Regions from separate parts of the Serratia sp. 121840015-1 genome, predicted to be linked through region 1. Evidence: predicted binding sites of a transcription regulator. Region 1 holds the regulator's gene; each other region holds the start of a gene.
The links. Region 1 encodes Fur, which represses iron uptake genes when iron is present. Its sites were predicted from a motif close to ATAATAATGAGAACNACTATCAA; they were not measured.

Region 1 (7,724 bases):
AAAGTCTGATCGATGGAATCGTTCACCAGCGTCAGATCCAGCTTGTAGTGCTCCGCCACGCGCTGCCAATAGGCGATGCCGGAACCGCCAAGCGGATCCACGCCCAGTTTCAGGCCGGCGCGTTGGATGGCCGGCATGTCGACCACCTCAACCAGGCCTTCGACATAAGGCTGCACCAGGTCTTTGGCATGCAGGTGGCCGCTGTTCCAGGCCTTGTCCAGCGACTGGCGCTGAACGCCTTTCAACTGTTGCGCCAGCAGTTCGTTGGCGCGCTTTTCAATCACCGACGTCAGGTTGGTGTCGGCCGGGCCGCCGTTCGGCGGGTTGTACTTGATGCCGCCGTCTTCCGGTGGGTTATGGGACGGCGTAATGACGATGCCGTCGGCCTGCGCGCCGCCGCGGCGGTTGTGGCACAGAATGGCGTGCGATACCGCCGGCGTTGGCGTGAAGCCGTTGTTTTCCTGCACGATCACATCGACGCCGTTGGCGGTCAGCACTTCCAGCACGGAAATGAAGGCCGGCTCGGACAGCGCATGGGTGTCTTTGCCCACGTAGCACGGGCCGGTGGTGCCCTGCTGATGACGAACTTCGGCGATCGCCTGAGCGATGGCGAGGATGTGCGCTTCGTTGAAGCTGTGGCGCTGTGCGCTGCCGCGGTGGCCGGAGGTGCCAAACTTCACCGCATGTGCGGGATTGCCGGCTTCCGGTTGCAGCACATAGTACTGCGACGTCAGCTGGGCTACGTTGATCAGATCGCTTTGGCGGGCGGGCTGCCCGGCACGTGGATTATTCGCCATCGACATATCTCCCTCATCCCTGTCGGTGACCGGGCAAATACGTCGCGCACGGCCATCATGACGGGCTGTTCGCTAAATTAGACGGTACCGCAAACTTTCTCGATCAGTTCCGCCGGGAACTGCATGGCCTGCATGATGTGTTCAATCATGCTGCGTTTGCGGCCGGTATTGGTATTGGTGATCACCCAGTAAGGGGTGCCCGGTACATGCTTCGGCTTGGTATGCGTGCCGTTGGCCAGCAAGGTCTGCTGATCGCCGGCGAAATAGGTGCGGGTACGGCCGGTCAACGCCTCGGTGGCGGCGGCGAAACCGGCGGCATCGAGGGTATACAGGGTGGACAGCACCAGCATGAAACGGTTGACCGCTTTGTTCTGCTCGGCATATTCATCCGACAACAGCAGCTCGCGCATGGCGCGCACGCGATCGCGCGGACGCTGCGCCGGCGCCGTTTTTTCCAGCTCGACGGACTGCGGCGCACTGGCGGCAGGCAACGCGCGCACCGGTTGCCCGGCGGTGAATTTCAACATGCGGCGTAAAATATCGGACGCGCTTTCACCGATGTGTTGCGTGTGGCTGGCAATATAACGGTAAAGCTCTTCGTCGACTTCAATAGTTTTCATCTTTATCCAATACTGTTTTTTCTACTTAGAACCTGAAGCCAGATCCTGCATTCAAGCCATGGGATTATAAGGTTAAAAGCGCTGGGGCGAACACAACAATGTGCCTCCGGACGGAAAATGCAGACTAATACCTATAGCCGGCACTGCCAAGCCCGCGCCGCGAAAATTCCGCATGATTCATCGTGCGATTCAATCATGATACCCTAATCTGAATCTCTCTCAGTATGAACTTCGCCATGAAATTACATTATCAACTGCTGGCCGCCGAGTCAGACGCGCTGCCGGTGCTGCTGATCCACGGGCTGTTCGGCAATCTGGACAACCTGGGCGTGCTGGCGCGCGATCTGCATAAACAGCACACGGTGATCAAGGTCGATCTGCGCAACCACGGCCTCTCCCCGCGCGCCGACGACATGAACTACGCCGCCATGGCGCAGGATCTGCTGGCGCTGCTCGACGAACTGCAGCTGGAGAAAGCGATCGTCATCGGCCATTCGATGGGCGGCAAAGCGGCGATGGCGCTGACCGCCATCGCGCCCGAGCGCGTCGCCAGGCTGATCGTCATCGACGTCGCGCCGGTGAATTACCAGACCCGCCGCCACGACGAGATCTTCGCCGCGCTGAAGGCCGTCAGCGCCGCCGGCATCACCCAGCGCCAGGCGGCTGCCCAGCTGATGCGCGACTACCTGCAGGAAGAAGGCGTGATCCAGTTCCTGCTGAAGTCCTTCCACAACGGCGAATGGCGCTTCAACCTGCCGGTGCTGATCGAACGCTACGAAGACATCACCGGCTGGCAGGAAGTCCCGGCCTGGCCGCATCCGACCCTGTTCATTCGCGGCGGCCTGTCGCCGTACGTGCAGGACAGCTACCGTGCGGCCATCGCCCGCCAGTTCCCGCAGGCCCGCGCGCACGTCGTCGCCGGCACCGGCCATTGGGTGCACGCCGAAAAACCGGAAGCGGTGCTGCGCACCATTCACCGTTTCCTCGACGAAGCCTGAAAAACGCACTCACCTGGCGAAAAAACGCGCTAAAGATAACGGCTTAGCGCGTTTAGCCCGCAGTTAGGCATTGTCGTCGCTCCATCTGCTGGGGTAATATGGCGCGCTATAATTTTGCCACCGCGCCAGCGCGTTCGCGAACGCCGGTTCGGGGGTGAATTTGGGTTAGGGTTTATTGGCCCGAAGTGTGTTAACCGATGCCTCCGGAAGCGTGCGAGCGCTTTTTGATGCAAACTCCCTTGCAGTACCGCTACCTATGGCAAAAGAACAAACGGATCGCACGACGCTGGATCTGTTCGCAGATGAACGCCGTCCGGGGCGCCCGAAAACCAACCCGCTTTCCCGCGATGAACAGCTTAGAATCAATAAGCGCAATCAGCTACGGCGCGATAAAGTGCGTGGATTGCGGCGCGTAGAGCTGAAAATCAACGCGGATGCGGTGGACGCCCTGAACAAACTGGCGGAACAGCGCAACATCAGCCGCAGCGAACTCATCGAGCAGATGCTGTTGGCACAACTGGCGGAAGAACAGCCGGAACATTGATCTCTTCGGCCGCACGCGCGGCGCGGCGTTAAGGACAACGCCGGATCGACCACGCTTTTCTTCATTCTCCGGCATCGCATAAATGCGATAAAACCCCGGCGCCACTTTCTGGCATGATACGCATTTACCGGTAAGAGACTGCGCCTGTCGGCGCCCGCCCCGGAGGCGAAAGGCTCTTGCCATGGCATCATTTTAATCGGCGTCAGCGGCGGCAGTGCCGGCGTCGAGTAATGCAATTACTTGAATTTAAAGGTTATACGCGATATGGCTACTGTAGGCATTTTCTTTGGCAGCGACACTGGCAATACCGAAAACATTGCCAAAATGATCCAGAAAATTCTCCAGAAACAGTTTGGCGACGACGTCTCTGAAGTGCATGACATCGCTAAAAGCAGCAAAGAAGACCTGGAAGGGTTCGATATCCTGCTGCTGGGTATCCCGACCTGGTACTACGGTGAAGCGCAGTGTGACTGGGATGATTTCTTCCCGACGCTGGAAGAAGTCGACTTCAACGGCAAACTGGTGGCGCTGTTCGGCTGCGGCGACCAGGAAGACTACGCGGAATACTTCTGTGACGCGATGGGCACCATCCGCGACATCATCGAACCGCGTGGCGCGGCCATCGTGGGCCACTGGCCGACCAAAGGCTACCACTTCGAGGCCTCCAAAGGCCTGGCGGACGACAGCCACTTCATCGGTCTGGCGATCGACGAAGACCGTCAGCCTGAGCTGACCAACGAGCGCGTGGACGCCTGGGTCAAACAAATCGTCGAAGAGCTGAGCCTGGCCGATATCGTCGGCTAAGCCCCGGCACTGGCGAAAGGTTGAACAAAGGCCCTGTAAAGTGCATAGTGTGCCCACAGGGCCGTCATCGGCAGCAGGGATTGCTGCGATAGAAGCTACAGATTTGTAACTTCCCACCCCGTCACGGTAGACTGAGATATCGGTTTATCCCATCCATCAAGGCGTTGCATGCAAAACATGCAATAGTGCAATTATATCTTTGTTAACAACCGGCGGTTTCCATTTAGTACAACCGGTTCTATAATGAGACGCATTAACTCTTTGTGCCGACCGATGCCACAGGCGAGTACGCCTCAACTTGATTAGCATAGTAACAGGACTGAATTCGCATGACCGACAACAACATCGCATTGAAGAAGGCCGGCTTAAAAGTCACGCTTCCGCGACTCAAAATCCTGGAAGTACTGCAAAATCCGGAATGCCATCACGTCAGTGCGGAAGATTTGTACAAAAAACTGATTGATATGGGCGAAGAGATCGGGCTGGCAACGGTTTATCGCGTACTGAACCAGTTTGACGATGCGGGCATTGTGACACGTCACAATTTCGAAGGCGGCAAGTCCGTGTTCGAGCTGACCCAACAGCATCACCACGATCACCTGATTTGCCTGGACTGCGGCAAAGTGATCGAATTCAGCGACGAATCCATCGAAGTGCGGCAGCGTGACATCGCCAAGCAGCACGGCATCAAGCTCACCAACCACAGCCTGTACCTGTACGGCCACTGTGAAACCGGTGACTGTCGCGAAGACGAAACGCTGCACGACAAGAAATAAGCCTGACCGGCTATGAAAAACCGCCTCACACCGAGGCGGTTTTTTTATGCCTGCCGTGCAAAGGGCAAAAAAATCCCCGGACAAGCCGGGGGAAAATCATGTCATGAAATATCACAATTGCAGCGGCACTGCTACTCCACGTACTACTCTCACTACAACGTCCGCCCTACGCCGACACGCGCGGGCGAACGCATTCCCCCTTCGTTATACGGCCGCCGCCAGGGCAGCAGGCCGTTGCACCGGGCTTAGACCTTCTCGGCGCGGCTGTAGCGCTTGCCGTCCGGGCTAACCGAACGCACCTGCACCTCACCGGACACCGCAGGCTTGGCCTTGGCGTCATAGCGCTGCCACTGCTTGCCGCCGTCGGTGGAGTACTCGATGCCCAATCCCGGCAGCGCGATATTCGCCTCCAGCTTGCCGCCCGCTACGCGTGCGCCCGGCACCGGCAGACGGTAAGCGACGCCACCTTTGTCCAGCTTGGCCAGTTCACGCTGCCCCAGGATATTGGCGAAGCGCAGCCAGTCTTTCTCCAGCGTCTTGGTATCGACAAAGTGGGTTTCCCCGCCTTTGTATTCGCGGCCGGCGCGATAGTCCTGCTCCCAACCGGCGCGGTGCCAGGCGCGTTCAGCCACCGACAGCGCGCGTGGGAAGATCATGTATTCCATCTGCGGATCGGTGCGCTGGGTTTCGCTCCACAGCTGAGCGGACAGCCCGTAGGCGCCCGGCCACGGCTTGTCGCTCTTGGCGTTGAAGTGGTTGCCGTCGCGGTCGACCGAAGTTTCCGCGTTCTGCGGCATGTTGTCCGGCGCGAAGCTGAACACCTTGCGCTCGTCGCTGAAGCGGGTACCCCAGTAGTAACCGCGCTCGTCCGGGTTCACCTCGTAAGGGAAGTCCATGTAGACGTAGTCCGGGTTGGAAACCACCACTTCATACCCTTTGTTGGCCCAGTCGTTGACGCTATCGAAACCGCCCCAGTACAGGGTATCCCAGAAGTTGACGCCCACGCGCGAGGTGGCGAACGCCTTCGCGTTCTCGGCGTCTTTCAGGCCATCCTGCCAGGCCTGCATTCTGTCGATGCCGTGCGCCTTCACCAGCTTGCTGACCTCTTGGCCGAAGTAGCTCGGCAGATGCTCCATGTCGGCCACCTTGCCTTCTTTGATCATCGTCTGGCACACCTGCGACTTGGCCCACGGCTTGTCTTCGTTGCTCTGATCGATGATGCCTTTGCCCGGCTCCGGTTTCGCCTTGTCGGTGTAGCCGGCGCCCAGGCGAATGTTTTTCGCTTCGTCGCCGCCGAAGTGCCAGGTCTTGATCGGCTGGCCGGCCTCTTTATGCATCTGGGCGATCTCGCCGATCACCTTGTCGACAAAACGCTGGGAAGAATCCAGGCACGGGTTCAGGTAGCTCTGGCGGTTAAAGAACTGCACGGAGGTGGTGTTGGAGGTATCGGTCGGATCCACCAGGCGGAATTCGTTGGCCTCTTGCTCTTTCCCGGCGGCATGCAGCTTTTTATAGCGCGCTTCCATCGAGACCACCGCGGCGCGGGCGTGTGCCGGCATGTCGATCTCCGGGATCACTTCAATCTGGCGTGCCTGGGCGTATTTGATGATGTCGATATAGTCCTGACGGCTGAAGAAGCCGCCGTAGACGTCCGGCCCCTGGCCGTACTGCGGCAGCAGACAGGTGGTTTCGCTCAGATCGTGGCAGCGCTGGCCGCCGACCTCCGTCAGCTCAGGCAAACCGGGGATCTCGATGCGCCAGCCTTCGTCATCGCTCAGGTGGAAGTGGAATTTGTTGAGCTTGTAGGCCGCCATCTGATCCAGCAGGCGCAGCACCGCGTCCTTCTTATGGAAGTTGCGCGCTACGTCGAGGAAAATGCCGCGATACTGGAAGCGTGGCGCATCGCTGGCGTCCAGCGTGGCGATCTTGCCGCTGCCGTCGCTCGGCACTAACGACAGGATCGACTGCAGCCCGTAGAACACCCCGGCCTGATCGAAGCCGATCACCCGCGCCTCTTTCTTGCCGATTTTCAGCTCATAGGCGCCCGGCACCGCCATCGCGCCTTTAAACTTGCCCGGCTGGATGTCGGTCTTGATCGGATAGCCGTTGGCCTGAACCGGCACACCCAGCAGCGCGAAGCGCTGGTTGACGACGTCTGCCGCCGGCTTGACCAGCGTGCTCAGATCCGGCGATACCCCTTTGCGCAAATCGACGTCCTGCGCGTGAACCTTCACCTGCATCGGCGTCGGCACGATCTGGCCGCGCAGCGCGCCGGCAGGCAGCGTCTGCAGATCGGCATTGCTGACAAAGCGCGAAGCCGGCGTCATCAGAATGTTTTTGTCGTCCTTGGTGCGCTTCCACTGGTCGCCGGTGAACGGCGCCACAAACTGGTCCAGGTTTTCGGTGTCGGTATTCGCCAGCATTTTCGGCTTGGCGTCGCCGGACGTGGCATACCAGCGCGGCAGGAAGTCGTTTCTGAACAGCTGCCAATATTCGGCGACCACCGGGATTTCCACCGCCTTACCGGCCGGGAAGCCGCTGAATTTGGCGGTCGGCTCCAGCTTGTACAGATCGCCGGTGAGGTGAGCAATCTTGAACTGGTCGTTGTCTACCCGCAGGGTCTGGCGCGGGCTGTGGAAATAGATGACCCAGTCTTTACCGTCGATCGCCTGGCCGTCGTTGCTGAGGGTGAACAACACCCGGTTGCATGAGGCCCAGTCGGCGCCCAGCGCCGCGCAATCCACGCCGTTTTCGCCGGCGCGGTTATCCAGCATTTTTACGTTCAGCTTCAGCTGGCTCAGCTGATCCACCAGCTGTTGATCGGCCATGGCGTTTCCCATGCTGCCCAGAAATCCCATCGTTGCCGTCAACGCGGCTAATGCGCTCAGTTTGAATGCGTTCATGTTCTTGTCCTTCTTAATTATTGTTATCGCGAATTTCTTGCCACAGCTTGCCGCACTTGGCGTCGTAGGCCTGACCGTTACCGCTGTGCACCGCCATAATGCAGTTCTGATAATCCATCACCCGCACCGTTTCCTGCGCGGCGAACTGCTGGTGCTGCTTCTCTTGTTTCAGCACGTTCAGCACCGCCTTACAGGGTTGCAGACGCTCCGGCGAACCTTCGGCGGTGTTGATGCAGGCGCTGTAAGCCTGCTTCAATTTGGCGTCTTCCGGCGGTGCGGCGG
Region 2 (7,724 bases), on a different contig from region 1:
GCTGGTGACCTTCCTGGTGTACATTTTCGGGATGGTGCTGATCGGCCTGCTTGCCTACCGGGCAACCAACAACTTTGATGACTATATTCTCGGCGGCCGCAGTTTGGGCAGCGTGGTGACCGCGCTGTCCGCCGGCGCTTCCGACATGAGCGGCTGGTTGCTGATGGGCCTGCCGGGCGCCATCTTCCTCTCCGGCATCTCCGAAAGCTGGATCGCTATCGGCCTGACCATCGGCGCTTACCTGAACTGGAAGCTGGTGGCAGGAAGGCTGCGAGTACATACCGAAGCCAACAACAACGCCCTGACGCTGCCGGATTATTTCACCAGCCGCTTTGAAGACAACAGCAAGCTGCTGCGCGTGATCTCGGCCATCGTCATCCTGGTGTTCTTCACCATTTACTGCGCCTCCGGCATCGTAGCCGGCGCGCGCCTGTTCGAAAGCACCTTCGGCATGAGCTACGAAACCGCCCTGTGGGCCGGCGCCGCGGCGACCATCCTCTACACCTTTATCGGCGGTTTCCTGGCGGTAAGCTGGACCGACACCGTGCAGGCCAGCCTGATGATTTTCGCGCTGATCCTGACGCCGGTGATCGTGATCTTCGCCGTCGGCGGCATCGATACCTCGATGCTGGTGATCCAGGCGCAGAACCCGGCCAACCTCGACATGCTGAAAGGGCTGAACTTCGTCGCCATCCTGTCGCTGCTGGGGTGGGGCCTGGGCTACTTCGGCCAGCCGCACATCCTGGCGCGTTTCATGGCGGCGGATTCTCACCGCACCATCCGCAGCGCGCGTCGCATCAGCATGACCTGGATGATCCTGTGCCTGGCCGGCACCATCGCCGTCGGTTTCTTCGGTATTGCTTACTTCGCCAACAACCCGGATCAAGCCGGTAACGTGTCGCAGAACGGGGAACGCGTGTTCATCGAACTGGCGATGCTGCTGTTCAACCCATGGGTAGCAGGCGTGCTGCTGTCGGCGATTCTGGCGGCGGTCATGAGTACCCTGAGCTGCCAGCTGCTGGTGTGCTCCAGCGCGATCACCGAAGACCTGTACAAGGCGTTCCTGCGTAAAGGCGCCAGCCAGCGCGAGCTGGTGTGGGTCGGCCGCGTGATGGTGCTGGTGGTGGCCTTGATCGCCATCGCGCTGGCGGCCAATCCGGAGAACCGCGTGCTGGGCCTGGTGAGCTACGCCTGGGCCGGTTTCGGCGCCGCCTTCGGTCCGGTGGTGCTGATTTCGGTGATGTGGTCGCGCATGACCCGCAACGGCGCGCTGGCCGGTATGCTGGTCGGTGCGGTGACGGTGATCGTCTGGAAACAGTACGAATGGCTGGGGCTGTATGAAATCATCCCTGGCTTCATCCTGGGTTGCCTCGCCATCGTGGTGGTGAGCCTGATGGGCCGCCAGCCTTCCGCCACCATGACCGAGCGTTTCGATCAGGCGGAAGCCGAGTACAAAACGGTGTAACGCCGTTCGATGTCAGTCGGTAAGGGGCGCGCAGAGCGCCCCTTTTTTTTGTCTGCCGATCGCCGTCATCCAGCTGTAACACCTGGCGACATTTGATTAGAAAAAATCACCGTCATGCCTCTTGTATTTATTCTTGGCAGAATGATAATCACTCTCGTTGGTTTTTACGTTTCTTTACATAGTCGCCGCGGCTCATTTCGCAACCACCGTCTCTGCCGCCGCGGTCTTTTCAGGGGTGATTATTTATGTTCGTTCCCTTTCTTATCATGTTCCGTGAGGGGCTGGAGGCCGCGCTGATCGTCAGCCTGATCGCCAGCTACCTGAAGCGCACGCAGCGCAGCCAATGGCTGGGCGCGGTGTGGATCGGCGTGATTGTCGCTGCGGCGCTGTGTCTGACGCTCGGCATCTTCATCAATGAAACCACCGGCGAGTTCCCGCAGAAACAGCAGGAGCTGTTCGAGGGCATCGTGGCGGTGGTGGCGGTGGTGATCCTCACCTATATGGTGTTCTGGATGCGTAAGGTGTCCAAGTCGGTCAAGGTGCATCTGGAAGGGGCGATCGATCAGGCGCTCAGCGCCGGTAAAGGGCAGGGTTGGGCGCTGGTTGCGATGGTGTTTTTCGCCGTGGCGCGCGAAGGGCTGGAGTCGGTGTTCTTCCTGCTGGCGGCGTTCCAGCAAGACGTGGGCGCCGCGGCGCCGATCGGCGCGGTGCTCGGCCTGGTGGCCGCCATCGTGCTGGGCATGATGATTTATTGGGGCGGGGTGAAGCTGCACCTGGCCAAGTTTTTCAAATGGACCAGCCTGTTCATTCTGTTCGTCGCCGCCGGCCTGGCCGCCGGGGCGATCCGCGCCTTCCACGAAGCCGGCCTGTGGAACCACTTCCAGGACATCGCCTTCGATTTCAGCAGCACCCTGTCGACCCATTCGCTGTTCGGCACCCTGCTGGAAGGTATTCTCGGTTATCAGGAAGCGCCGACGGTCAGCGAAGTGGCCGTCTATTTCCTGTATCTGATCCCGGCGCTGATTTTCTTTTTCCTGCCGCAGCGCGCGGAGCCGGCAGCGGCCCCGGCGCAACGTAAAATCAATCATTAATGTTTAATAGGGAATCTCGTATGTCTACTCCGTTATTTCGCCGCAAGGCGTTGCACGCAGCATTACTGGCTATCCCGGCGTTTGCGCTGAGCATCGACGCGTTGGCGGCGGACGTGCCGCAGGTCAAAGTCACGGTCAACGACAAGCAGTGCGAACCGATGCAGCTGACGGTGCCGGCCGGCAAGACGCAGTTTGTGGTGCATAACACCAGCCAGAAAAACGTCGAATGGGAAATCCTGAAAGGGGTGATGGTGGTGGAAGAGCGCGAAAACATCGCGCCGGGCTTCACCCAGAAAATGACCGCCACGCTGGAAGCGGGCGAATACGACATGACCTGCGGGCTGCTGAGCAACCCGAAAGGCAAACTGACCGTCACTGCAGCCACCAACGGTGCCACCGACGGCAAACCAAACGCGCTGGATCTGGTTGGCCCGATCGCCGAATACAAAGTCTACGTTATCAAAGAAGTCGACGGGCTGGTGAAACAGACCAAGCTGTTCACCGACGCGGTGAAGGCCGGCAACGTGGAGCAAGCGCGCAAGCTGTACGCGCCGACCCGCCAGCACTATGAGCGCATCGAGCCGATCGCCGAGCTGTTCTCCGATCTGGACGGCAGCATCGACGCCCGTGAAGACGACTACGAGAAGAAATCGGCGGATCCGAACTTTACCGGCTTCCACCGTCTGGAGAAGGCGCTGTTTGCCGACAACTCGACCAAAGACATGGGCAAATATGCCGATCGTCTGTATCACGACACCGTTGAACTGCAAAAACGCGTGGGTGAACTGACCTTCCCGCCGAGCAAGGTGGTGGGCGGCGCAGCCGGGCTGATCGAAGAAGTGGCGGCCAGCAAGATCAGCGGTGAAGAAGACCGTTACAGCCGCACCGACCTGTGGGATTTCCAGGCCAACGTCGACGGCGCGCAGAAGATCGTCAACCTGCTGCGCCCGCTGTTGGTCAAAGCCAACAAGCCGCTGCTGGACAAAATCGACGCCAACTTCAAAACCGTCGACACCATTTTGGCGAAGTACCAAACCAAAGAGGGGTATGAGTCCTATGAGAAGCTGACCGATGCCGACCGCAATGCGTTGAAAGGGCCGATCACCACGCTGGCGGAAGACCTTTCCCAACTGCGCGGCGTATTGGGTCTGGACTGAGGCATAAGGTTATGAGCAACAAGGCAGGCCCGAATAACGGGCCTCACCCGCACTCTCAGGAGGCGGCATCCCCTTCACGCCGCCGTTTGCTGCAGGGGCTGGGGCTGAGCGCGCTGGCGCTGGGCGGCAGCCGCCTGGTGCAGGCGGCGGACAAAGCGGCGGAGCCGTTGGCGGCGCCGCAGGATGAGCGCTGGCAGAAACAGCCGTTTTATGGCCGCCATCAGGCCGGGGTGCTGACCCCGCAACAGGCGGCGATGATGCTGGTGGCGTTCGACGTGCTGGCGACCAGCAAAGCGGATCTGGAGCGCCTGTTCCGGCTGCTGACTGACCGCATCGCGTTCCTGACCCACGGCGGCAAGGCGCCGGAGGTGGACGCCAAATTGCCGCCGCTCGATTCGGGGATCATGGGGCCGGAGATTTACCCGGACAACCTGACCATCACCGTCTCGGTCGGCGCATCGCTGTTCGACGAACGTTTTGGCCTGCAGGCGCAAAAGCCGCTGCGGTTGCAGAAAATGACCCGCTTCCCCAACGATGCGCTGGACGCCGGGCTTTGCCACGGTGATCTGCTGCTGCAGATCTGCGCCAACACCAATGAAACGGTGATCCACGCACTGCGCGACATCATCAAGCATTCGCCGGATCTGCTCAGCGTGCGCTGGAAGCGCGAAGGGTTTATCTCCGCGCATGCGGCGCGCAGCAAAGGCAAAGAGACGCCGATCAACCTGCTGGGTTTCAAAGACGGCACCGCCAACCCGAAAACCGACGACAAACCGCTGATGGATAAGGTGGTGTGGGTCGGCGACAACGTCGGCGAGCCGGCGTGGACGGCGGGCGGCAGCTACCAGGCGGCGCGTATTATTCGCTTCCGCGTGGAGTTTTGGGATCGCACGCCGCTGCAGGAGCAGGAAACCATTTTCGGCCGCGAAAAGCACAGCGGCGCGCCGCTCGGCATGAAGCATGAACATGACGAGCCGAACTACGCGAACGATCCCGACGGCAAGGTGATCCCGATGGACGCGCACATCCGGTTGGCTAACCCCCGCACGCCGGAAAGCCAAAGTAACCTTATGTTGCGACGTGGCTACAGCTATTCCCTTGGCGTTTCCAATGCCGGGCAGCTGGAAATGGGGCTGCTGTTCGTCTGCTATCAGGCCGATCTGGAAAAAGGATTCCTGACGGTGCAAAAAAGGCTCAACGGCGAAGCGCTGGAAGAATACATCAAGCCGATCGGCGGCGGATACTTCTTCGTATTGCCGGGGGTGAAAGAGGGCGGCGACTATTTGGCCAGCGGCCTGCTCAAGGCCTGAGCACGCAATGACGAGGCGGGATCTTCCGCCTCGTTTTACGTTGGCTTGCCTATTGTGCTGGACATTAAGCGACGGAGTTCAATTCAATCCGTCGCCTGCGGATTAAAAAATCTGAAGGGCCCGCCGACTTTGGGGTGTGCAAATTTTAATCGAGAAACTAAAGTGTCATTCGCGGCTTTTAATTGTAATTAATTGATATTAATAGGATAAAAATTTTTCTGGAATGACGCGCCGAGCGTGATATAGTGTTTTTGCGCTAACTGAAAACAAAAGATATAAAATTTTTTTACATTTTAGTAACGCGGCAGGATTGAATGTCATTATACTGTAATCATCTGGCGGTAGTTTTCACACGGTGCACAGCTTGAAGCTGTAAATATCACTGCGGGGATCGCTAATGGTAAAGTCCTTGGTTGGGCTGGAAAGAAAAAATAACACATCTCCCCTGATTTCTCGTTGTAACGAGGGTTCTCTCTCCGACTCTCTTTTACCGGCAACCCCGCACTCTTATCGCTATCGAACCTCATCACTTTTTACTCCACGTTTTTTAATGCAGTCCGCGTTGTCCCGTGAAGACACGGCGCTTAAGCGTTGCCGTCGATTCACCTTGTCCCTTGGCTCTTATTGGCTCGGAGGAGGCCAAAACCTAATACGTGTGTGAAACATAATCGCGCGGCCTGGCCGTTGCGGTAGGTGAAACAAACTGTAAGGTGCCACTATGGGTAGACAGAAAGCAGTGATCAAAGCACGTCGTGAAGCGAAACGCGTTATTCGTCGTGACGCTCGTAGTCATCGCCAGCTGGAAGAAGAGTCTGTGACCTCGCTGGTGCAAATGGGGGGAGTCGAGTCTATCGGCATGGCGCGAGACAAGCGCGATAGCTCACCCATCGAGGCTAGAACCGAAGCTCAGGGTCATTACTTATCAGCCATAGAGAATAAGCAGCTGATCTTCGCCACCGGCGAAGCCGGCTGTGGCAAAACATTCATCAGCGCCGCCAAGGCGGCGGAGGCGCTGATCCATAAAGAGGTGGATCGGATTATCGTTACCCGTCCTGTTTTGCAGGCGGATGAAGACCTTGGCTTCTTGCCGGGTGATATCTCCGAGAAATTCGCGCCTTATTTCCGCCCGGTGTATGACATTCTGGTGCGCCGTTTAGGCTCTTCCTTTATGCAGTACTGCCTGCGCCCGGAAATCGGCAAGGTAGAGATTGCGCCGTTCGCTTATATGCGCGGACGCACCTTCGAAAATGCGGTCGTTATCCTGGATGAAGCCCAGAACGTGACCGCCAGCCAGATGAAAATGTTCCTGACCCGCCTGGGCGAAAACGTGACGGTTATCGTCAACGGCGACGTGACCCAGTGCGACTTGCCGCGCGGCGTGAAATCCGGCCTCAGCGACGCGCTGGAGCGCTTCGAAGAGGACGAGATGATCGGCGTTATCCGCTTTGAGAAACAGGACTGTGTGCGCTCTGCTTTGTGCCAGCGCACGCTCAACGCTTACAGTTAACCTATCCGCTAATGGAAAGGCCGCTTCGGCGGCCTTTTTTATCTCCGCAATTTTCCCTCTCGTTTAACCTTTGTGTAAATTATTGTGGTTTTTTGTATAGATTTTCGTTGAGTTAGCGTTAATGATTAATGGGTTCCAGATTGGCGCGCAACTTGCGTGCGCCGCCAAAAGGACACTATCTGGGGTGTGCGCCGCGCGGCGCATTGAGCGTGAGTTCCTTGATGCGATTCAAACATGAAATATATCATTCTGATTTTGCTTATTTTATGCGTCGTCTATGTGCATTACCGCGGGCGGGTTCGCTACAACGTGTGGCGACAGCTGTCTGACCATTCCACCTTTACCGCACCGCTGAACGTCTTTATGTACCTGTTTTCCCGCGTGCCGACCACGCCGTACCTGAAGCCGGAGCAGTTCCCTGAGCTGGCGGTACTGCGGGAGAATTGGGAAACCATCCGCGACGAAGGACAGAAGCTGATGGAGATCCAGCAGATCAAAGCGTCCGATCAATTCAACGACGCCGGGTTCAACTCGTTCTTCAAGACCGGCTGGAAACGCTTTTATCTGAAATGGTATGAGGACAGCCATCCTTCCGCCATGACCCTGTGCCCGCAGACCACGGAACTGCTGCGCAGCCTGCCTTCGGTCAAGGCGGCGATGTTCGCCGAACTGCCGGACGGCAGCCGTTTGCCGCGCCACCGCGATCCTTACGCCGGTTCGCTGCGTTATCACCTGGGGCTGATTACCCCCAACGATGACCGCTGCTTCATCGAGGTGGACGGCGAGCGCTACAGCTGGCGCGACGGTGAAGGCGTGATGTTCGATGAAACTTACCTGCACTACGCGGAAAATCAGAGCGGGCAGAATCGTCTGATCCTGTTCTGCGACATCGAACGGCCGATGCGCTACCGCTGGGCGCAGGCGGTGAACCACTGGCTGGGGCGCAATCTGATGAGCGCCGCCACCGCGCCGAACGAAGAGGGCGATCGCACCGGCGGCGTCAACAAGATGTTCAAATACATCTATGCGATACGCCGGGTGGGGAAACGCCTGAAGGCCTGGAACCGCACCGGTTATTACATCATCAAGTGGATTTTGTTCGGGGGGATCGCCGCGGCGATATTCTTCTCGGTATAACGAAGACAGGGGCGCACGGTGTGCGCCCCTTTTTGATCAGGCGAAGATAGTCATCAT
Region 3 (7,724 bases), on a different contig from region 1:
GCCGCTGGTCAACGGCATCGGTTCATCTTCGCGGAACATCTCGCGGGTGCCGAGGTTCAGTTTGAATTTGCCGAACGCGATCACCGCTTCTTCCTGCGAAGGCGCGCCCGGCAGTTCGTTAGCCTGGCGGCGCAGCACCGCGCGGATGCGAGCCAACAGCTCACGCGGGTTGAACGGCTTAGGAATGTAGTCGTCGGCGCCGATTTCCAGCCCCACGATGCGATCGACCTCTTCGCCTTTGGCGGTGACCATAATGATCGGCATAGGGTTGCTCTGGCTGCGCAGGCGGCGGCAGATGGACAGCCCATCTTCGCCCGGCAACATCAGATCGAGCACCATCAGATGGAAGGATTCACGTGTCAGCAAGCGATCCATTTGCTCAGCGTTGGCAACGCTGCGAACCTGGAAGCCCTGCTCGGTTAAATAACGTTCTAAAAGCGCGCGCAGGCGCATGTCATCATCGACAACCAGGATCTTATGATTCTCTTGCATGGTATTACTCCCAAAGGCTTTATTGCCTGACTCGAATATTGTTAGAAAACCTTGCCATTTGAGACAGCGTTTAATGGTATGTATTCTAGACGAAATTGTTACAAAGCTTATTCTTTTCCCCATTTATCAACAATTTTCATCGAATGTCGACGGGGGTTCGTCAAAATTTCGCCCTTTATCGGCGCAATGTGGGGCAGTGGCCCAATTTTACGCAATTTCGCCACCGGCAAACCGCACGGTGGCGTTTTGACGACGAGTCAGGAAGTCTGCAGGAAACGCGCCAGTTGCCGGCGCAGCTGCCGGTTCTCTTGCTGCAGTGCATCAACCCGGTCGAGCAGCGTCAGCGCCATGGCGATCCCCGGCCAATCCAGATCCAGTTCGGCCCGCAGCCTGCGCGCACGCTGCAGATGGCTCAGCGCCGGGTAATCGAACTCCCAGCTCGGCTGCGCCGGCTCCAGCGGCACGATCACGCCCAGGCCGACGATCTCGACCAGCTCATCCTCTGAAATCTCCACCCTCTGACACAGTTCCACCACGGTGAATGTGATCTCTTTTTTCATCATGTGCTTTACTCCCATTCCGCGCGCGGGTTGAACGCCGCCTGTTCAGCCAGTTCTCGCCACAGGGCGCTGGCCTTCTCGTTCGGCTTCGGCGGCATCACCACCTTGAGAATGACATACAGATCGCCGGGCTCTTTCTTGCCCGCCAGCCCCTTGCCCTTGACCCGCAGCCGTTTGCCGCTCTGGCTGCCGGCCGGCACGGTCAGCGCGATTTTGCCGGTCAGCGTCGGCACCTCGATGCTGGCCCCCAGCGCCGCTTCCCACGGGGCGAGCGGCGCCACGATGCTCAGGTTGTGGCCGTCAATCTCGAACAGCGGATGCGGCGCGAGGCGGATGACCAGATACAGGTCGCCGTTCTGGCCGCCGCCCACGCCGGCAACGCCCTGCCCCTTGAGGCGAATGCGCTCGCCGTCGCCCACGCCGGCCGGGATTTTCACGTTCAGCGTTTTGCTGGCTTCGCTCACCTGCCGCCCCAGCTCGTCGTACACCGGCAGCTTGTAGGCGATCTCGCGGCTTTGGCCATGCAGCGTTTCCTCGAGGAACAGCGGCACCTCCATCTCGAGATCCTGGCCGCGGAAGCCATGCCCACCGTGCGAGTGCGAAGCGGAGCGGTGCCCGCCTGCCGCACGCCCGCCGAACATGCTTTCGAAGAAATCGGAGAAGTCTTGTGCGTCGGCACCGCCGCCATGCCATGAAGCGCTCTGCTGATAGCCACCGTGCTCGCCGCGCGCCTGGCGGCCAAAGTTCGGATCGTTGCGGTGCAGCCGGATCTGATCGTACTCGGCGCGGCGCTCTTCGTCCTTCAGCACCTCATAGGCTTCGGCCAGCTCCTTGAATTTGCTCTCGGCGTCTTCTTCGGTGCTCACGTCAGGGTGATATTTACGCGCCAGCCGGCGGTAGGCCGTTTTGATGGTTTTCAGATCGGCGTTGGGCTCAACGCCCATCGTTGCGTAGTAATCTTTAAATTCCATGCGGTAATACCTTCAATGTGTTGGGTTGTGCGCCAAAATTCCTTGTCTCTCTCGCCAGATATCCTCCTTTCGTCACATTCCTTTTCCGCTATCGCTAAGCATACTCCCGATTGTTAAAAGCTGCGCAAACTGAATAAAAACCGTGCGACAACGCGCAGGCCCCCACGCCATTTCTAAAGCCCTGCGCATTCACGTACACTGTGGCGGTGGCCCCATAAAGATAAATCACGATGAGAACTCAACTGATAACCCGTGAAGGGTATGACAAGCTCAAACAAGAGCTGGATTACCTCTGGCGCGAAGAACGCCCCGAGGTGACCAAGAAAGTGACCTGGGCCGCCAGCCTGGGCGACAGAAGCGAAAACGCCGACTACCAGTACAACAAGAAGCGGCTGCGCGAAATTGACCGCCGCGTCCGCTATCTGACCAAATGCCTGGAGCAGCTGAAGATCGTCGATTACTCCCCGCAGCAGGAAGGCAAAGTGTTCTTCGGCGCCTGGGTGGAAGTAGAGAACGAAGACGGCGAGACCAAACGCTTTCGCATCGTCGGTTACGACGAGATCTTCGGCCGCAAGGATTACATCTCCATCGACGCGCCGATGGCGCGCGCCCTGCTGAAAAAAGAGGTCGGGGACGTCGCCACCGTCAATACGCCGCTGGGCGAGGCGCAGTGGTACGTGAACGAGATAGACTACCCGAAGTAAGCTTTCAGCTTTTTCCGAACCGCCGCCAACGCCACCGCCTGAGCTGTTCTCCACGCCGCGGCCGCGCGGCGGCGGCCCGCTCCGCTGGCATTTTCCGCGATCAATCCGTATAACTGTCCCCTGTTTATTCACCGTTCTCAATACAGATACCAGACCTATGAATGACCCACTGAGCCGCATTATTGCAACAGAACTGCAGGCCCGGCCGGAGCAAGTCGACTCCGCCATCCGTCTGCTGGATGAAGGTAATACCGTGCCCTTTATTGCACGCTATCGTAAGGAAGTCACCGGGGGCCTGGACGACACCCAACTGCGCCAGCTGGAAACCCGCCTGGGTTATCTGCGTGAACTGGAAGATCGTCGCCAGACCATCCTGAAGTCGATCGATGAACAGGGCAAACTGACCGAACAACTGGCGGGGGCGATCAACGCCACGCTGAGCAAGACCGAACTCGAAGACCTCTACCTGCCGTACAAACCGAAGCGCCGCACCCGCGGCCAGATCGCCATCGAGGCCGGTCTGGAACCGCTGGCGGACGCGCTGTGGCAGGATCCGCAACAGCAGCCGGAACAGCTGGCTGAACGCTACGTCGATGCCGACAAGGGCGTGGCGGACGTCAAAGCCGCCCTCGACGGCGCGCGCTATATCCTGATGGAGCGCTTCGCCGAAGACGCCGCGCTGCTGGCCAAGGTGCGCGACTACCTGTGGAAAAACGCCCATCTGGTGTCCAAAGTGGTCGAGGGCAAGGAAGAAGAAGGCGCCAAGTTCCGCGACTACTTCGATCACCACGAACCGATTTCTCAGGTGCCTTCGCACCGCGCGCTGGCGATGTTCCGCGGCCGCAACGAAGGCGTGCTGCAGCTGGCGCTGAACGCCGATCCGCAGTTTGAGGAAGCGCCGCGCGAAAGCCAGGCGGAGCTGATCATCATCAACCACCTCAACCTGCGCCTGAACAACGCCCCGGCCGACGCCTGGCGCAAGGCGGTGGTCAACTGGACCTGGCGCATCAAGGTGCTGCTGCACCTGGAAACCGAGCTGATGGGCACGGTGCGCGAACGCGCGGAAGACGAAGCGATCAACGTGTTCGCCCGCAACATGCATGATCTGTTGATGGCCGCACCGGCCGGCATGCGCGCCACCATGGGCCTCGATCCTGGCCTGCGCACCGGGGTGAAAGTCGCCGTGGTCGACGCGACCGGCAAGCTGGTGGCCACCGACACCGTCTACCCGCACACCGGGCAAGCGGCCAAAGCCGCCACCATCGTCGCGGCGCTGTGCATCAAACACCACGTGGAACTGGTGGCGATCGGCAACGGCACCGCTTCGCGTGAAACCGAGCGTTTCTATCTCGACCTGCAAAAGCAGTTCAGCGACGTCCGGGCGCAGAAAGTGATCGTCAGCGAAGCGGGTGCGTCGGTGTATTCCGCGTCCGAACTGGCGGCGCAGGAATTCCCGGATCTCGACGTGTCGCTGCGTGGCGCGGTGTCCATTGCCCGTCGCCTGCAGGATCCGCTGGCGGAGCTGGTGAAGATCGACCCGAAATCCATCGGCGTCGGCCAGTATCAGCATGACGTCAGCCAGAGCCAGCTGGCGAAGAAGCTGGACTCGGTGGTGGAAGACTGCGTGAACGCCGTCGGCGTCGACCTGAACACTGCGTCGGTGCCGTTGCTGACCCGCGTGGCCGGCCTGACGCGCATGATGGCCCAGAACATCGTCAACTGGCGCGACGAGAACGGCCGCTTCAGCAACCGTGAACAGCTGCTGAAGGTCAGCCGTCTGGGGCCGAAGGCCTTCGAACAGTGCGCCGGCTTCCTGCGCATCAACCACGGCGACAATCCGCTGGACGCTTCGACCGTTCACCCGGAAGCCTACCCGGTGGTGCAACGCATTCTGGCCGCTACCGAGCAGGCGCTGCAGGACCTGATGGGCAACGCTTCGGCGGTGCGCAGTCTCAAAGCGGTCGATTTCACCGACGACAAGTTCGGCGTGCCGACGGTTACCGACATCCTGAAAGAGCTGGAGAAACCGGGCCGCGATCCGCGTCCGGAGTTCAAAACCGCGACCTTTGCCGAAGGCGTGGAAACCCTCAACGATCTGCAGGTGGGCATGATCCTCGAAGGATCGGTCACCAACGTCACCAACTTCGGCGCCTTCGTGGATATCGGCGTGCATCAGGACGGCCTGGTGCACATCTCCTCGCTGGCGGACAAGTTCGTTGAAGATCCGCATACCGTGGTGAAGGCCGGCGACATCGTCAAAGTGAAGGTGATGGAAGTCGATCTGCAACGCAAACGCATCGCGCTGAGCATGCGGCTGGATGAGCAACCGGGCGAAGGTTCGCCGCGCCGCGGCGGCAATGCGCCGGCGCAAACGCGCGACAACGCCAACCGTTCGGCGGGCGGCAACAAGGCCAAACCGCGCAACGCGGCGCCGGCCGGCAACAGCGCCATGGGCGACGCGCTGGCCGCGGCGTTCGGTAAGAAACGCTAAGCCAGAACCGTCAGGGCGGAGCCTGCTCCGCCCTTTCTGATGAATAAAACCTGCGGCATTTTTTGACCCGTCTCAATAAACCGTTATCTTTTTACGCCCCGTTCCTGCGTGACCGTCCTCCCATTATTCAGGCAATAAAAATCCTCTCCGCAGCCATTTATTAACAACTTCGTTAACACGCCTGTTTCATCTCGCGAATTGTGAACGAAACACAAATGGTTACCGCTCGCATTACGCCGGAATAATGTTATTGAATTGCCTTTCGGCGGAAATAAATAAAGGGAAAAAACCCTCGAAGTTTGCAAACGAGAAAACTCGGCTACAAATACGTAACTGATTTAACTCGTCATTCTCATTTGTTCCCGCTCGCCAGCGGTGGTAAAACGTCATTAATCTAGGCAACGCCATCAAAAACTGTCGTCGCCATAATAATTGGTTACAATACCCTTACTTTTTGTATTGAACGCGATAATGATAATTACTATTATTTGCGCTCACTTTATTGCATGACCTTATGGATGAATACCGCCGACGGCGTGGCATTTTCGCCGGCAACGTCCAATTATCATCAGCCCGATGTTCATCGGCACCCGGAAGGTTAATCACATGCAGCTTCAACCTAAACGCACGTATAAGATTGTCGGCTTTTCCGGTGAAATTGCGCCGGCCTACCGCCAGAAATTGTTATCGCTCGGCATGCTGCCCGGCTCTTCGTTCGACGTGGTGCGCGTCGCGCCGCTGGGCGATCCGATAGAAATTAAAACTCGCCGCGTCAGCCTGGTGCTGCGCAGGAAGGATCTGGCGCTGCTGCAGCTCGACGGCCAGTCCTGAGCCGGCACGCCCTCCGTTTGCCGACGCGCCCTTGCGCCGGCGCTGTTCTCCTTGAAGACGACACGCTGAACTATGAAAAAACTCACCATCGGCTTAATCGGTAACCCGAACTCCGGCAAAACCACGCTGTTCAACCAGCTGACCGGCGCACGCCAACGGGTCGGCAACTGGGCGGGCGTGACGGTCGAACGCAAAGAAGGCCATTTCACGACCCCGCAGTCCGACGTGCGGCTGGTCGATTTGCCGGGCACCTATTCCCTGACCACCATTTCAGAGCAAACCTCGCTCGATGAGCAGATCGCCTGCCACTACATTTTGAGCGGCGACGCCGATCTGCTGATCAACGTGGTCGACGCCTCCAACCTGGAGCGCAACCTCTATCTGACGCTGCAGCTGCTGGAGCTGGGCATTCCCTGCATCGTGGCGCTGAACATGCTCGACATCGCCACAAGCCAGCATATCGATATCGACGTCGCCGCGCTGTCGGCGCGCCTCGGCTGCCCGGTGGTGCCGATGGTCTCCACCCGCGCCGACGGCATCGGCGTGCTGAAACAGATGATCGATAATCACCACATCAACGAACAGCAGGCGCTGGTGAACTATCCGCCGCGGTTGCTGAAAGCGGTCGCCACGCTGAGCGACGCCATGCCGCAAACGCTGCCGGCAGTACAGCGCCGCTGGCTGGCGCTGCAGATGCTGGAAGGCGACATCTACAGCCACCGGCTGGCCGGCCCCGCCGTCGCACTGCTGCCTGCGGCCACCCAGGCGTTGCAACAGCAGCAGCAAGAAGACCCGGCGCTGGTGATCGCCGACGCGCGCTATCAGTCTATCGCCGCCCTGTGCGACGCGGTCAGCAACTCGCAGCAGGCGATGCCCAACCGCCTGACCGAGATGCTGGATAAAGTGATCCTCAACCGCTGGCTGGGTGTGCCGATCTTCCTGCTGGTGATGTACCTGATGTTCCTGCTGGCGATCAACATCGGCGGCGCGCTGCAGCCGATCTTCGATATCGGCTCGGCGGCGATCTTCATTCAGGGCATTCAGTGGCTCGGCTACACCCTGCACTTCCCCGACTGGCTGACCGTTTTCCTGGCGCAGGGCATCGGCGGTGGTATCAACACCGTGCTGCCGCTGGTGCCGCAGATCGGCATGATGTACCTGTTCCTGTCCTTCCTGGAGGATTCCGGCTACATGGCGCGCGCGGCGTTCGTGATGGACCGCCTGATGCAGGCGCTCGGGCTGCCGGGCAAATCCTTCGTGCCGCTGATCGTCGGCTTCGGCTGCAACGTGCCGTCCATCATGGGTGCCCGGACGCTGGACGCCCAGCGTGAGCGCCTGATCACCATCATGATGGCGCCGTTCATGTCGTGCGGTGCCCGTCTGGCGATCTTTGCGGTGTTCGCCGCCGCTTTCTTCGGCCAGGACGGCGCCGGGGTGGTGTTCTCGCTGTACATGCTCGGCATTGCGGTGGCGATCCTCACCGGTCTGGTGCTCAAATACACCATCATGCGTGGCGAGGCCTCGCCGTTCGTGATGGAGCTGCCGGTCTACCACGTGCCGCACCTGAAAAGCCTGCTGCTGCAAACCTGGCAGCGGCTGAAAGGCTTCGTGCTGCGCGCCGGTAAGGTGATCGTGGTGGCCAGCATGTTCATCGGCGGCCTGAACAGCTTCTCGT
Region 4 (7,724 bases), on a different contig from region 1:
TCACGGTGAGCGTGGGCGCCGCCGCGTCGCGTTGCCGAACCTGGCGTATCAGCCAGCCTTCCTCCAGTTCGTGGCGTTTTTCGAACTGGGTAACGAATTGCACCGTGGGCCACCAGAAGGAGCCGGACTGGCTCAGCACGCGGCCGAAGCGTTCCGGCCAGTGCACACCGGCATATAACGCCGCCAGCCCGCCGTAGCTTTGGCCGGCGACGACGGTGCGCGCCCCTTCCTCACTGAACGCTTCGCGCTTCTGCGCCTGCGGCAGCAGCTCTTCGATGATTGCCTGCCAGAAGGCGGCGTTGCAGGGCAGCTCGTTTTCCCGGTGTTCACCGTCGATCGCATCGATCAGCAGCCAGCACGCGGGCGGCAGCCACCCTTTTGCAGTTTCGTGCTCGATCACCGGCAACAGCGCGTGCCTTTCGATCCAGTTTTGGCCATCGAGCAATAGCACCAACGGGCGGTTCGCTTTCACCGCCGCGTCGCCGCTGGCATACAGCCAAACGCGCCGCTGGTTATCCAGACGTTCGCTGCGCCACTGAAAAAGCTGTAGCCGCGCCTCGTCCAATCGCCGATCGGCGGCCTGCCAGGCGCTTTGGTCGTCGGCATCCGGCCCTTGCGCCAGGGAAACCGGGCGCGGGCGATGCGAAGGCCCCAGCGAAAGGCGATTCAGCGGATCGGCGATCGCCAGCGGGAACAGCGATACCCACCAGGCGCGCTGCTGGCGATCGCGCAACGTGTCGTCGCCGCTGAAGACGGGGGGAAGATCTCGCTTTGTGATGGGGATCAGGCTGTAGCTGCCGCGCCAGCGGCGATCGATAACGGCGGCGCCGTACCAAACGTCGGTGCCGGGGAGCCTGGTCAGGCTGCTGGGGGACGTGCTGTGATGATCGGTAATGCCGTTGATATCGGCGTAAACGCGGCATATCGGCGAGTGCCGTTCATCGCCGGCGGGATCGCGCCACAGCCAGGTCATTTTGACGTGGCTGTCATCGTGCGGCTCGACGATGGGCGAGCCTTGTGAGGCGACTTTCTGCCACCACGCGGGCTGCCCTGCCGCCTCTTCACGCAGCCATTGCGCCGCCAATCCCTCATGACCGTTTTCTGGCCTCTTTTCCGGCAAAAACTCCATAGCGCCCCTTACATAACATGAGTGATTTTTACAAAACCTGACAATCGTATTGATACTCATTATCATTTTCAATACTATTTGTCGGATTTTTACCGTCGTGCACACACGGCGTTTCCGCGTCGACGGGTGAAGAGCGCTTGTCGGCATTTCGGGGTTTATCAGGGTGGCATGACACACGAAAGCAGGTATGCAGGAGAGATAATGAAGATTAAAAACAAAGGGATAGAAAACGCGAACGCGGAGGCGATGTCCGCCAAGCGTCTGTTGCTAGGATCGGCGCTGGCCTTACTGCCCTTCGCGCCACACGTGTCCGCCGCCGCGGACGAGACGATTCTGGTGACCGCCGACGCGCAAAACAGCGTGACCGCCCCGGTCAAAGGGATCGTCGCCAAAGAGAGCGCCGCCGGCACCAAGACCGCCGCCTCTCTGCGTAAAACGCCGCAGTCCATCTCGGTGGTCACGCGCGAGCAGATGAACGACCAGGAGCCGGCGTCGGTCGCCGACGCGCTGAACTACACCAGCGGGGTAATCACCACCTACCGCGGCAACTCCAACCGCAATGACGAAGTGATCAGCCGCGGCTTCCGCTATGCGCCCAAGCTGCTCGACGGCCTGCACTTTGGCCTTTCGAGCCAAAACGGCGGCGCCGGGCAGATCGATCCCTGGCTGCTGGAGCGCGTGGAGATGGTGCACGGCCCGGCCGGCGTGTTGTACGGCCAGGTCAGCCCCGGCGGCGTGGTGGTGATGACCAGCAAGCGCCCCACCGCCCAAAGCATTCACGAAGTCAAATTCAGCACCGGCAACCGCCATCTGGCGGAAACGGCGTTCGATTTCGGCGGCAAGCTCAACGACGACAATACCCTGTTCTACCGCCTGAACGGCATCGCCAGAACCGAACATGAGTTTGTCAAAGACAGCAAGCAGCAACGGGTGGCCATCGCGCCGGCCTTCACCTGGCTGCCGAACGAAGACACCAGCTTTACGCTGCTGACCAGCTACCAGAACGATCCGAAAGCCGGATCGCGCAACTTCCTGCCGCGCGCCGGCACGCTGTTCCCGACCAGCGCGGGCTATGTGCCCTACGACTTCAACATCAGCGAACCCAGCTTCAACAAGTCGCGGCGCGAGCAGGCGTCGATCGGCTACAGCCTCGAGCATAACTTCAGCGATGCGCTGTCGTTCACCCAGAACCTGCGCTTCACCCACCGCGATGAAGACTATAAATATCTGGTTTATAACGTAAACTCGAAGGTCAACGACCACACCGTCACCCGCATGGCGCAGCATGAAACGCAGATGACCAACGAGTTTGGCGTGGATAACCAGCTGAAGGGGTTGTTCGACACCGGCGAGGTGAAGCACACGGTGCTGGGCGGGCTGGATTACCGCTACAGCCATATCGATTCGAAGATGTATCGCGATCGCGGCAACGACTATCCGATCGACTGGGCCAACCCGGTTCGCCCCAGCATCGATGGCAGCACGCTGGCGCTGGCTTCCAGCGACTTGAAGACGCTGAATCAGGTCGGGGTGTATCTGCAGGACCAGCTGGAGTGGAATAACTGGAACCTGCTGCTGTCCGGCCGTCAGGACTGGTCGCAGGTCAACACCCGCGATCGCACCAGCGGCGGTAAAGAGCAGACCTACAACGATGCCCAGTTTACCGGCCGCGCGGGCCTGCTTTACGCCTTCGACAACGGCATTTCACCGTATGTCAGCTACAGCACCTCGTTCGATCCTAACCTGTACCCGAGCGCGCCGGGCGCCGATCCGCTCAAGCCGACCACCGGCAAACAAACCGAGGTGGGCGTGAAGTACCAGATCCCGGGCGGCAACACCCTGCTGACCCTCTCCTGGTTCGACATTACCCAGCGCAATGTGGCGTCCTATAACCGCCTCACCTCCGCCTACGAGCAGATCGGCGAGGTGAAATCCAAAGGGATTGAGGCGGAAGTGCACGCTCAGCCAACGCCAGAGATCAAGCTGACCGCCGCCTATACCTACACCGACGTGGTGACCAAAGACTCCAACTCGGCGGACGAAATCGGCCACAGCCCGGCGGGCATCCCGCGCCACGCGGCGTCCGCCTGGGGCAGCTACAGCTTCCTGAGCGGCGCGCTGAACGGCCTGACCGTCGGCAGCGGCGTGCGTTACATCGGCGATGCGCCGGCCGACGCCATCGGCCAGTACGATGTGCCGCACTACACGCTGTACGACGCAATGGTGAAATATGACCTCGGCCAGGCCTCGTCGGCGCTGCGCGGTGCAGCGCTTCAGCTCAACGTACAGAACCTGACGGACAAGAAATACGTTTCATCCTGCAGCGGCGAGTACGCCTGCTTCTACGGCAGCGGCCGCAGCATCATCGCTTCGGTCAACTACCGCTGGTAACAAAAATGGGCGGCCAGCGCCGCCCATTTCTTCCGCCTTTCCCGCCGCCTTTACTCCTGCTTCAGTTCCCGCAAATGCTTGTACACCGTGGCGCGCCCCATCGACAGCACGTTGGCGATGTAGTCGGCGGCGCTTTTGGCCTTGAACGCCCCCTGATGATAGAGATCGCTGACCAGCCGCCGTTTCTGTTCGCGGCTCAGCGCACCGAGCGCGGCGTTTTCGCGCCGCAGCCAGTCGTGCAGGAAGGTGTTGATCTTCTCCTGCCAGTCATCTTTGAACAGCGCTTGCGGCTGCGGCTGCAGCCGGGTGACCGACAGGAACATGTCCAGCGCGTTGCGGGCGTCCTCGAACATCGCGGTGCTCAGGTTGATGCACAGCAGATAGCTGGGCTTGCCCTGCTCGTCGCGCGCGGCGATGCTCACCGAGCGCATCTTTTTGCCGTCCCAGTTCAGCTTCTCATAGGGGCCGGTCACGCCGGCGCCGCCGGCGAGCTCGAAGTCGTCCAGCCCGGCGTCGTCACCCGGTTTGCGCTTCGACAGGTTGTTCGCCAGATAAGCAATCTTGTTGGTGGCCAGATCGTGGATCACCACTTCCGCATTCGGGAAAAACAGCGCCGCGATGCCGTCGGCGACCGAGCGCAAAAGTTCGAGTTGAGAAGAAGAGTTCGGCACGCTGGGGTGTCTCCGTATAGCCCGGTTTGGTTTGCTGTTCAGCCGCTTAGCATACCGCAGTTGCCGCCGCTTGCCGAGCGGATGGCGTTTGCGCCCCCTGCGCCGACGGCGGCGCTGCAAACGCCCTTAGTGTTCACACCCGGGATCAGAATTGGCCATTGCCGGTCGTCGGAAAAATACCTCCCGCCAGGCGAAAGAGGAAAGGGAAATATTTAAAGTCACTTTATTCACATGCCGTTTTGTTATTTAAAAGCCGCACCTTTTCCAATGACATTAATCCACACCCCCTTTATTGAATTATTCACTTCATGCCGATCGCGAATTGATTAGCGGACTCCTTTATCCAAGAAAAATCCCATTAAAATCATCAGCTTTTGCATAAATAAAAAAGCTAATTCGGACTATTCCTAACTATTTCCTTCTGGCATCGAGAATAAATTTAACTTGCAGTACTGCAATAAGGATGCAGCTTAATTTGAGTTGTATAAGCAATTTAATTTAAAGGACTTTTACTATGAACCATGAATCCAGGGCGGACTGTTCCGCCAACGGCTACATTATTGAAGTTTCAAGTTTTAAACTGCCGGCCTCACTCAGCCCTGAAGCGTTTGCCGTATTGGACAAGCGTGTAGAAGAGGAATTTATCTCAAACCAGAACGGGTTCATTTCGCGTGACTCAGGCATCAGCGTAGACAATGAACCTCGCTGGGTGAACATTGTAAAATGGGAGACGCTGTTGGATGCGGATGAAAACATCTACCAATTTACGCGGGCTTCCGCGCCGGCGTCCGTCAAAGAATATCTGGCGAGTATCGGCGCTGAGCCGGTGGAATTAAAACGCTATCAGCATACCGGCGCGTAATGCGTGCCGGATGACCACGCCACGGCGGCGCGGTCTTCTTTAGCGCTGATTGGCAAAACCTGAACGGGTGGCCGCTCGCGGTCACCCGTCCGTTTCAGGTGAGCACATTTATCAGACCCTGCCTCGACGGCCGCAACACATTAAAACAGCCTCGGATTAGGCTTCTCTTTGCACGATAAAAACACGGCCGCAGACGGCGTTTTAACAGGATTTTAACGCTGCCGAGGGGAAACGCCATTGTCAACATAGCAGTTAAATAAAATGAAACTTTTTGATCACATTCAAGCTTCTGAAAAATAGATAAAAAGGGTTTTTATGCGCTTTATATGCATAAAGTATACGTGCACATGCTCAGCGTCGATGAAAAGTAATTAACTATTCATTTGCCGCCCTGCAGGCGGCGAAAAACCGTCCGCTGGCCCGATGAGAGGGGGGCTAACAACCGGCATAATTAGTGGTAAATTTAGCGTCGCAAAGTGTTATGCGCTTGCTAATCCACGGTTAAACGAAATAAATACCTCTAATATATAAAGGTTGGTTATGGAAAAGCTATCCTACGCTTCAGACAGCAGCACCACCGCTTGGGCTACATATCTGCAACAAATCGATCGCGTCGCCCCTTACCTCGGCGAGCTGTCACGCTGGGTTGATACGCTGCGTCACCCTAAGCGCGCTTTGATTGTCGATATCCCGCTGCAGATGGACGATGGCACCATCCGTCACTTCGAAGGTTTCCGCGTACAGCACAACCTGTCGCGTGGGCCGGGCAAAGGCGGTATCCGCTTCCACCCTGACGTCGATCTGAACGAAGTGATGGCCCTGTCCGCCTGGATGACCATCAAGTGTGCCGCGGTCAACCTGCCGTACGGCGGCGCCAAGGGCGGCATCCGCGTCGACCCGTTCAAACTGTCTGAAGGTGAACTGGAGCGACTGACCCGCCGCTACACCAGCGAAATCGGCTTCATCATCGGGCCACAGAAAGACATTCCTGCGCCGGACGTCGGCACCAACGCCAAAGTAATGGCCTGGATGATGGACACCTACTCCATGAACCACGGCACCACCATCACCGGCGTGGTCACCGGCAAACCAATCCACCTCGGCGGCTCCCTGGGCCGTGAGAAAGCGACCGGCCGCGGCGTGTTCGTCACCGGCAGCGAAGTGGCCAAGCGTCTGGGCGTGCAGATCGAAGGCGCCAAAGTGGCGGTACAAGGCTTCGGTAACGTGGGCAGCGAAGCGGCTCGCCTGTTCGTTGGCGTCGGCGCGCGCGTCGTCACCATCCAGGACCACTCCGCCACCCTGTTCAACGCCAACGGCATCGACCTGACCGCGCTGACCGAATACCAGGCCAAGCACAAGCAGATCGCCGGCTTCCCTGGCGCCAGCGAGATCGAAAGCGAAGCGTTCTGGTCGGTCGACATGGACATCCTGATCCCTGCGGCGCTGGAAGGCCAAATCACCCGTCAGCGCGCCGAAATCCTCAGCGCCAAGCTGGTGCTGGAAGGCGCTAACGGCCCAACCTTCCCAGAAGCGGACGACATTCTGCGTTCCCGTAACATCACCGTGGTCCCGGACGTTATCTGTAACGCCGGCGGCGTAACGGTCAGTTACTTCGAGTGGGTGCAGGACATGGCGAGCTACTTCTGGAGCGAGTCCGAGATCAACGAGCGTATGGACAAGATCATGACCGACGCCATGGTCCACGTCTGGAACAAGGCGGCCGAGAAAGAGTGCAGCCTGCGCACCGCGGCTTACATCGTGGCCTGTGAGCGCATCCTGACCGCACGTAAAGAGCGCGGCATCTACCCAGGTTGATGCCCGTATCCCGGCCTGCCCCGGCAGGCCGGATTTTCCTCAGCGCAAACAGCGCTTCAACACCTTACCGGTACTGGTCATCGGCAAACGCTCGACGAACTCGACGATACGCGGATACTTGTACGCCGCCAGCCGCTCCCGGCTCCAGGCAATCAGCGTTTCCTCCTCGATCGGCTCTTCCGTCTCTTTCAACACCACCACCGCTTTGATCTCTTCGCCCAGCGACGGATGCTCGACGCCGATCACCGCCACCAACGACACCGCCGGATGGCGAATCAGCGCCTCTTCAATCTCGCGCGGATAGACGTTGAATCCGCCGCGGATGATCATGTCCTTGGCCCGATCGACGATGAAATAGAAGCCGTCGGCGTCGCGGCGCGCCAGGTCACCGGTGCGGAACCAGCCGTTTTCCAGCACCTCCGCCGTCGCCTCAGGGCGGTTCAGATAGCCTTTCATGATGTTGTAACCGCGCACCGCGATCTCCCCGACCTGGTCGATGCCGTCGACCGGCTGCCCGGTGGCGTCGAGCAGGCGCACCTCCACGCCCCAGATCGGTTGGCCGATGGAGCCGGGTTTGGTTACCCGATGGGGATGGTTAAAGGTGGCGACCGGGCTGGTCTCCGACAGCCCATACCCTTCGAGAATGTTGACGCCGAAGCGGCGCGAGAAATCCTCCAGGATCTGCACCGGCAGGCTGGCGCCGCCGGACACCGCCATACGCAGCGTGCTACGCAAGCTTTCGATATCCGTGTGCTCATCCAGCGCATTCAACAGCGCCCAATACATGGTCGGCACCCCGGCGAAGAAGGTGATGCCGTGCCGTTGCATCAGCGCGATGGCCTGCGCGGCGTCGAAG

Region 2: efeU (iron uptake transporter permease EfeU) is a predicted target of Fur. The motif match lies at 1,607-1,629, and genes of this name have one in related genera.
Region 3: feoA (ferrous iron transporter A) is a predicted target of Fur. The motif match lies at 5,684-5,706, and genes of this name have one in related genera.
Region 4: fes (enterochelin esterase) is a predicted target of Fur. The motif match lies at 1,179-1,201, and genes of this name have one in related genera.

What each region holds. Positions count from the first base shown of each region.
Region 1 is NZ_JBSEYF010000003.1:363,649-371,372, reverse strand. It holds gene pgm (phosphoglucomutase (alpha-D-glucose-1,6-bisphosphate-dependent)) at 1-797, opposite strand, end outside; gene seqA (replication initiation negative regulator SeqA) at 875-1,417, opposite strand; gene ybfF (esterase) at 1,642-2,415, shown strand; gene ybfE (LexA regulated protein) at 2,672-2,959, shown strand; gene fldA (flavodoxin FldA) at 3,224-3,763, shown strand; gene fur (ferric iron uptake transcriptional regulator) at 4,093-4,539, shown strand; gene ACUXAC_RS17995 (beta-N-acetylhexosaminidase) at 4,785-7,442, opposite strand; gene chiQ (ChiQ/YbfN family lipoprotein) at 7,456-7,724, opposite strand, start outside.
Region 2 is NZ_JBSEYF010000001.1:954,720-962,443, forward strand. It holds gene putP (sodium/proline symporter PutP) at 1-1,465, shown strand, start outside; gene efeU (iron uptake transporter permease EfeU) at 1,711-2,556, shown strand; gene efeO (iron uptake system protein EfeO) at 2,577-3,713, shown strand; gene efeB (iron uptake transporter deferrochelatase/peroxidase subunit) at 3,725-5,023, shown strand; gene phoH (phosphate starvation-inducible protein PhoH) at 5,742-6,530, shown strand; gene lpxO (lipid A hydroxylase LpxO) at 6,765-7,667, shown strand; gene chaA (sodium-potassium/proton antiporter ChaA) at 7,704-7,724, opposite strand, start outside.
Region 3 is NZ_JBSEYF010000007.1:94,248-101,971, forward strand. It holds gene ompR (osmolarity response regulator transcription factor OmpR) at 1-492, opposite strand, end outside; gene ACUXAC_RS23550 (chaperone modulator CbpM) at 750-1,055, opposite strand; gene cbpA (curved DNA-binding protein) at 1,061-2,023, opposite strand; gene greB (transcription elongation factor GreB) at 2,254-2,727, shown strand; gene ACUXAC_RS23565 (Tex family protein) at 2,885-5,218, shown strand; gene feoA (ferrous iron transporter A) at 5,825-6,049, shown strand; gene feoB (Fe(2+) transporter permease subunit FeoB) at 6,122-7,724, shown strand, end outside.
Region 4 is NZ_JBSEYF010000001.1:1,475,930-1,483,653, reverse strand. It holds gene fes (enterochelin esterase) at 1-1,129, opposite strand, end outside; gene ACUXAC_RS07100 (TonB-dependent siderophore receptor) at 1,331-3,520, shown strand; gene ACUXAC_RS07095 (helix-turn-helix transcriptional regulator) at 3,571-4,191, opposite strand; gene ACUXAC_RS07090 (antibiotic biosynthesis monooxygenase family protein) at 4,706-5,053, shown strand; gene ACUXAC_RS07085 (Glu/Leu/Phe/Val family dehydrogenase) at 5,594-6,868, shown strand; gene ACUXAC_RS07080 (long-chain-fatty-acid--CoA ligase) at 6,908-7,724, opposite strand, start outside.